One region of the Streptomyces sp. SAS_272 genome, then DNA from elsewhere that is predicted to be linked to it. Evidence: riboswitches for the same ligand, from Rfam matches in the RefSeq annotation. Region 1 holds a riboswitch; the other holds the start of a gene.
What was found. Region 1 has a riboswitch for cobalamin ahead of cobN (cobaltochelatase subunit CobN). Riboswitches for the same ligand answer to the same signal wherever they lie in the genome.
Positions count from the first base shown of each region.

Region 2: another riboswitch for cobalamin. It lies ahead of ACN6LD_RS35360 (ABC transporter substrate-binding protein); the one in region 1 lies ahead of cobN (cobaltochelatase subunit CobN).

Region 1 is NZ_JBMNDR010000026.1:12,816-16,235, forward strand. Features, by position in the region: gene ACN6LD_RS16980 (cobalamin biosynthesis protein CobG) at 1-1,115, opposite strand, end outside; cobalamin riboswitch at 1,162-1,313, shown strand; gene cobN (cobaltochelatase subunit CobN) at 1,348-3,420, shown strand, end outside.
Region 2 is NZ_JBMNDR010000092.1:26,953-30,372, forward strand. Features, by position in the region: gene ACN6LD_RS35355 (protein kinase domain-containing protein) at 1-1,011, opposite strand, end outside; cobalamin riboswitch at 1,394-1,520, shown strand; gene ACN6LD_RS35360 (ABC transporter substrate-binding protein) at 1,611-2,663, shown strand; gene ACN6LD_RS35365 (FecCD family ABC transporter permease) at 2,660-3,420, shown strand, end outside.

The DNA.
Region 1 (3,420 bases):
CAGTACAGCGGGAGGGGGCAGGCGCCGGCCGCGTCGACAGTGTCGGCCGCGTCGGCCCGGACGTCGGCGTGGGATTTGCCACACCCGGGCCGTCCGACGCACGCGCCGACCCGCGGCCAGGGCGAGGCCGGATCGGTGACGAGACCGGCCGCGGCGAGCCGCGCGAGCGACTCGGCACGCTGCCGCGGGGACTGGTCCGGCGCCGGGACGACGACTCCGCGCCACGGGGTCAGCCGCAGCCCGGTCCCGGCGACCCCCGTCAACTCCCGCCACTGGCGGGCGGAGAGCCGCCCGAGCGGCACATGCGCGGACAGGGCGTCGCCGACGACGCCGGGCGAGGGCCCAGGGGCGACCGCGGCGGCGACCTCCGTCAGGGACGAACGGACGATTCCGCCGGCGTCCAGGCGGCGGCGTACCCGATCGGTCAACTCGCCTTCGGGCAGGTTGAGTTCGGCCACCCGCCAGACTCCGCCGCCGGACTCCCGTACGGCTTCCAGGAACGTCTCGGCCGCCAGCAGCGCGGCCCGCGGCGCGTCCTGCGCGGACACCCGCACCGCACCCGGATCGAGCACCGCGCCGCCGTCGCCGGTCGCCCGCAGCGTCACGTCCGCGCCGAGCCCGGCGACGTCCCCGCGCCCGTCGTCCAGGGCGAACAGGAACCGGCCCGACAGCTCCCGCGCCGGTCCGCTCCCGCACAGCGCCGCGTCGAGATCCGACAGCCAGGGCCCCACGTCGTGCAGACCGCGGCCGTCCAGGCCGGACAACGGTGAGGCGACGATGTTGCGCACCCGCTCGTGCCCGGGGGAGGGCAGCAGCCCGGCCGCGTCCAGCACGGCCGCGAGCTCCGCGCCGCAGCCGTCCGCGAGGCCCCGCAACTGCACGTTGCCGCGCGAGGTCAGATGGACGTCCCCGTCGCCCAGCCGCCCGGCCGCCTCGCCCAGCGCCTCGGCCTGACGGACGCTCAGCACCCCGCCGGGCACCCGGACCCGGGCCAACGCCCCGTCGTCCGCCGCATGCAGCCGCAACGCCCCGGGGCAGGCGTCACCGCGGTCCCGTGAGACCGCTGTGGCCTGGGATGTTGGACGGAGGTCAGCCGAGGACATGGCGGCGAGCATACCCACGTCCACCTGGGAGGTATGCCTGTGCCCTCTTCCCCCGCCCCTTACTATGCTCTGCGGTGGATCATCCGGTCCGCCAACGCCACGACGGCGACAGGGGAGGAAGCCCGGTGCGAATCCGGCGCGGTCCCGCCACTGTGAGCCCGGCCCTCAGAAGCCGGGCGAGTCAGGAACTCCCGCCGTCCGACACCGCCCGGGGCGCGGACACCCCGAGGAAGGCCGACGTCCCATGATCCTTCTGCTGTCGACGTCCGACACCGACCTGCTGAGCGCCCGCGCCGCAGCCGGCCCGGTCCCGTACCGCTTCGCCAACCCGGCCCGGCTCGCCCTCGACGACCTCCCCGCGCTCCTCGACGGCGCCGACCTCGTCGTCGTACGCCTCCTCGGCGGGGTGCGCGCCTGGCAGGACGGCCTCGACCTGCTGCTCGCCGACGGCCGCCCGGTCGTCGTCCTGACCGGTGAACAGGCCCCCGACGCCCAGCTGATGGCCGCCTCCACGGTTCCCGTGGGCATCGCAGCCGAGGCCCACGCCTATCTCGCCCACGGCGGACCCGCCAACCTCGAGCAGCTCGCCCGCTTCCTCTCCGACACGGTCCTGCTCACCGGTCACGGCTTCGACTCCCCGGCGTCCGCCCCCACCTGGGGTCCGCTGGAGCGGCCGGCGCGGGACGACGCCCCCGGGGTCCCGACGATCGCCGTGCTGTACTACCGGGCCCATCACATGAGCGGCAACACCGCCTTCGTGCACGCCCTGTGCGACGCCGTCGAGGCGTCCGGCGCCCGGGCGCTCCCGCTGTACGTCGCCTCCCTGCGCGCCCCCGAGCCGGAACTGATCGAGGAGCTGCGGGCCGCCGACGCGATCGTCGCCACGGTGCTCGCCGCGGGCGGCACCCGCCCCGCCGAGGCCTCGGCGGGCGGCGACGACGAGTCCTGGGACGCGGGCGCGCTGACCTCCCTGGACGTCCCGATCCTCCAGGCGCTGTGCCTGACCTCCTCACGGACCGACTGGGAGTCGAGCGACGAGGGCGTCTCCCCGCTGGACGCGGCCGGCCAGATCGCCGTCCCGGAGTTCGACGGCCGGCTGATCACCGTCCCGTTCTCCTTCAAGGAGATCGACGCCGACGGACTGCCCGCCTACGTCGCCGACCCCGAACGGGCGGCCCGCGTCGCCGGCATCGCCGTACGCCATGCCCGGCTGCGCCACATCCCGCCGGCCGACAAGCGTCTCGCGCTCGTCCTCTCCGCCTATCCCACCAAGCACTCCCGGATCGGCAACGCGGTCGGCCTGGACACTCCCGCCAGCGCCGTCGCGCTGCTGCGCCGGCTGCGCGAGGAGGGCTACGACTTCGGGACGGACGCCGAGGTGCCGGGGCTGGCCTCCGGCGACGGCGACGAGCTGATCCGGGCGCTCATCGAGGCGGGCGGCCACGACCAGGACTGGCTCACCGAGGAGCAGCTGGCGCGCAACCCGGTGCGGATCGCGGCGGCGGACTACCGCCGCTGGTTCGCCGCGCTGCCCGAGGAGCTGCGCACGTCCGTCGAGGAGCACTGGGGCCCGCCGCCCGGCGAGATGTTCGTCGACCGCAGCCGCAACCCGGAGGGCGACATCGTCCTCGCCGCCCTGCGCTTCGGCAACCTGCTGATCCTCATCCAGCCCCCGCGCGGCTTCGGCGAGAACCCGATCGCCATCTACCACGACCCGGACCTGCCGCCCTCGCACCACTACCTGGCCGCGTACCGCTGGATCGCCGCGCGGACCGAGGACGGCGGCTTCGGCGCCGACGCGATGATCCACCTCGGCAAGCACGGCAACCTGGAGTGGCTGCCCGGCAAGAACGCCGGCCTGTCCGCCGCCTGCGGCCCCGACGCCGCCCTCGGCGACCTCCCCCTGGTCTACCCCTTCCTGGTCAACGACCCGGGCGAGGGCACCCAGGCCAAGCGCCGCGCGCACGCCACCCTGGTCGACCACCTCGTACCGCCGATGGCCCGCGCCGACTCCTACGGCGACATCGCGCGGCTCGAGCAACTCCTCGACGAGTACGCCCAGATCGCGTCCATGGACCCGGCGAAGCTGCCGGCGATCCGCGCCCAGATCTGGACCCTCATCCAGGCCGCCAAGCTCGACCACGACCTCGGCCTCGCCGACCGCCCCGACGACGACGGCTTCGACGACTTCCTGCTGCACGTCGACGGCTGGCTCTGCGAGGTCAAGGACGCCCAGATCCGCGACGGTCTGCACGTCCTCGGCAACCCGCCGGCCGGCGGCGACCGCGTCAACCTCGTCCTCGCGATCCTGCGCGCC
Region 2 (3,420 bases), on a different contig from region 1:
GCTCTGGTGGGTCGTCCTCCGCCCGGCAGGATCGGAAGGACCGGCGACGGGCTCCTCGGCCGACACCGGCGGAGGCGGCGCGAAGGCTCCCGGGTGCGGGACCGCGGTCGGCGCTGCGAGGCGGTCCAGGTCCCGCACGGCCGCCCGGTGGGCGTCGACCATGGCGGCCACGGGCGCCGGCAACCAGCCCTCTGTCAGCACCTGTTCGGCGCCGCCGGGAGCGCAGGCCGCCGAGAGCCGGTCGGGGTGGATCCTCAGGGCCGGGTCCTTGGCGTGACAAAGACTGATGATCTTGTCCAGTGGTTCGGGCACCAGGCTCAGGTCGGGCGACCCGTGGGCCACCTGGTAGAGCTGCGCCGCGCCCACCGCCCCGCCGAACGGCGAGCGTCCCGACGCGGCGAACGCGAGCACCGAGCCGAGGCAGAAGACGTCGCCCTCCGGGCCCATCGGATCCCCGGTGGCCTGCTCCGGGCACATGTAGTCGAGAGAGCCGAACAGGGTGCCGGAACCGGTGAGTTCATAACCGTCACGGGCGCGCACGATGCCGAAGTCGATGACCCGCGGGCCGTCCGCCGCGAGCAGCACGTTGGACGGTTTGAGGTCACGGTGCACGAGCCCTTCGGCGTGCACCGCGGTCAGCGCCTCGGCGACGCCCGCGCCCAGTGCGAGGACCGTCTCAGCGGGCAGCGGCCCGTGCGCGGCGACCGCCTCGGCCAAGGTGGGGCCGGGTACGTGGTCGGTGGCGAGCCAGGGTGTCTCGTCGTCCGGCGCGGCGTCCACGACGTGTGCCGTGTAGGGGCCGCCGACCGCCGCGGCGGCCGCCACCTCGCGCCGGAACCGGATCCGGAAGTTGTCGTCCTCCGCCATCTCGGGACGGATCACCTTGACCGCGACGACGCGGCCGGCCGACGACCGCGCCAGATAGACCCGGCCCATACCGCCTGCACCGAGCCGGGCCACGAGCCGGTACGGCCCGAGCTGCTCGGGGTCTTCTGGACGCAGTGGCTGCATGCCCTCGGCCGCCTGTTCTCGGTGGTGACGGGCGGAGATCCCGCCCACGCTGCGGGGGAAGGCCCGGCGGGTTCCGAACCACAGACTAGGCGCTGGAACGGCGGGCAGCAGTGCGTCCTCATACGCGGGTCCACGCACCTGGATGCAAGTGCCCGGTCGTCCTCCGGTTCCCCCACGTCCATGCGACGTCATGTCAGAGATCGGGTGACACGTGCTTTCCCTGCGGGAACAGTGCACGATGAGCAACAAGTGCACGATGAAAGCACATCGCGGGCGCGAGACCTCCGATGTGCCGAAGGTCACCCCCGTCGGCGCCCTCGACGCCTGTGGTAGCTTGCCGAGGCCAGTCGTACTCGTGTGCGCCCCCGGGCGCGCAGGGGTCAGGGAATCCGGTGAGACTCCGGAGCTGACGCGCAGCGGTAAGGGCGACGGGCGGGGCTTTCGGCCACTGGAACGCACCTGCGCTCCGGGAAGGCGCCTCGCCCGGGTGACCCCGAGTCCGAAGACCTGCTGGCGGCCTCCGGTGTCGCAGACCGGCCGGAGGAGCGCACCGTACGACCGGGCTTCGCGCTTGAGCCCTCGACGCCGAAGGAATCTCCGTGCCGTTCGCACGTCCCGTCCGCTCTGCCGTCCTGTTCCTGGCGGGCGCCCTCCTGTCGACCGGCTGCGGCGGCTCCGCAGCCCCCTCCGCTTCCTCCGCCGACGGTGCGGCCGGCAGCGACGCGGCCGGCCGGCCGGTCACGCTCGACAACTGCGGACAGCGGGTCCGGATCGACACGCCCCCTCGCCGGGCGGTCTCCCTGAACCAGGGCACCACGGAGATCATGCTCTCCCTCGGGCTCGCCGACCGGATGGCGGGCACCGCCACCTGGACCGACCCGCTGCCCAAGAGCCTCGAGAAGGCCGACGCCCGGGTGAAGCGGCTGGCCGACAACGCGCCCTCCTTCGAGAAGGTCCTGGACGCCGAACCGGACTTCGTGGCCGCCTCGTTCGCCTCCACGCTCGGCACGGGCGGCGTGGCCACCCGCGCCCAGTTCGAGAAGCTCGGGGTTGCTACCTACCTCTCCCCGTCCGACTGCGCCGGCAAGGACAACAGCGGCGGCGGCGACGGCGTCCGCACCGAGCCGCTGACCATGGACGCGGTCTACGGCGAAGTACGCGACCTGGCCCGGGTCTTCGGAGTCGAGAAGCGGGGGGAGAAACTGGTGTCCGACCTCAAGTCCCGGGTCGCCCGGGCCGCTTCGGGACTCGACGCCGAGAACGTCACCCTCCTCTACTGGTTCGCCAACTCCCAGTCCCCCTACCTGGCCGGCTGCTGCGGCGCCCCCGGCGTCATCACCCGCGAACTCGGCGCGAAGAACGTCTTCGACGACACCGAGGAGGAGTGGCCGCAGGTCAACTGGGAGACGGTCGCCGACCGCGACCCGGACGTCCTCGTCATCGGCGATCTGACCCGAAGGCAGCAGACGGCCGAGACGGCGGCCCGGAAGATCGCGTTCCTGGAGTCCGACCCGGTCACCAGGAACATGACCGCGGTGCGGAAGAAGCGGTACGTGCTCCTGTCCGGGCAGGCGATGAACCCGACCGTGCGCACGGTCGAGGGCGTGGAGAAGGTGGCGGCGGCACTGCGCGCGTACGGCCTCGCGGGATGAGCGCCGCGGGTCCGGCGGCCGCCGCGCCTGCGGCGGCGCGGGGGCTGCGCCACGTGCTGCTGTGGGCGGCCGGTCTCGCTCTGCTGTGCGGGTCCCTCGCCGTGGCGATCACCATCGGCCCTGCGGACATCGCGGTCGGGGACGTGTGGTCCACGGTGGCCGCCCATCTCGGCTTCGGCAGGGCCGGGTTGACGCCGCTGAGAGACGGCATCGTGTGGAATCTGCGGCTGCCACGGACCCTGCTGGCCGCGGTGTGCGGCGCCGGCCTCGCCGTGTGCGGCGCGGTGATGCAGTCCCTGCTGCGCAATCCGCTCGCCGACCCGTTCGTCCTCGGGATCTCCTCCGGCGCCTCGACGGGCGCGGTCGTGGTGGTCGTGCTCGGGGCGGGCGGCGGGGCCCTGTCGGTGTCCGGCGGTGCGTTCGTCGGTGCGACGGTCTCCTTCGCGCTGGTGCTGCTGCTCAGTCACACGCTGGGCGGTGACACGGACCGGGTGGTGCTGGCCGGGGTGGCGGCGATGCAGTTGTTCTCCGCGCTCACCTCGTTCGTCGTCATGACGACCGCCGACGCGGAGACCACCCGCGGGGTCATGTTCTGGCTGCTCGGCTCGCTCAGCGGGGCCGACTGGGCGGACGTGGGCCTGGGTCTTGCGGTGCTGGCCGCGGTGCTGCTGGTGTGCACCGGGTACGCGACGACCCTGGACGCCTTCGCGTTCGGGCAGGACGCCGCCGCGTCGCTGGGCGTGCACGTGGCCCGCAC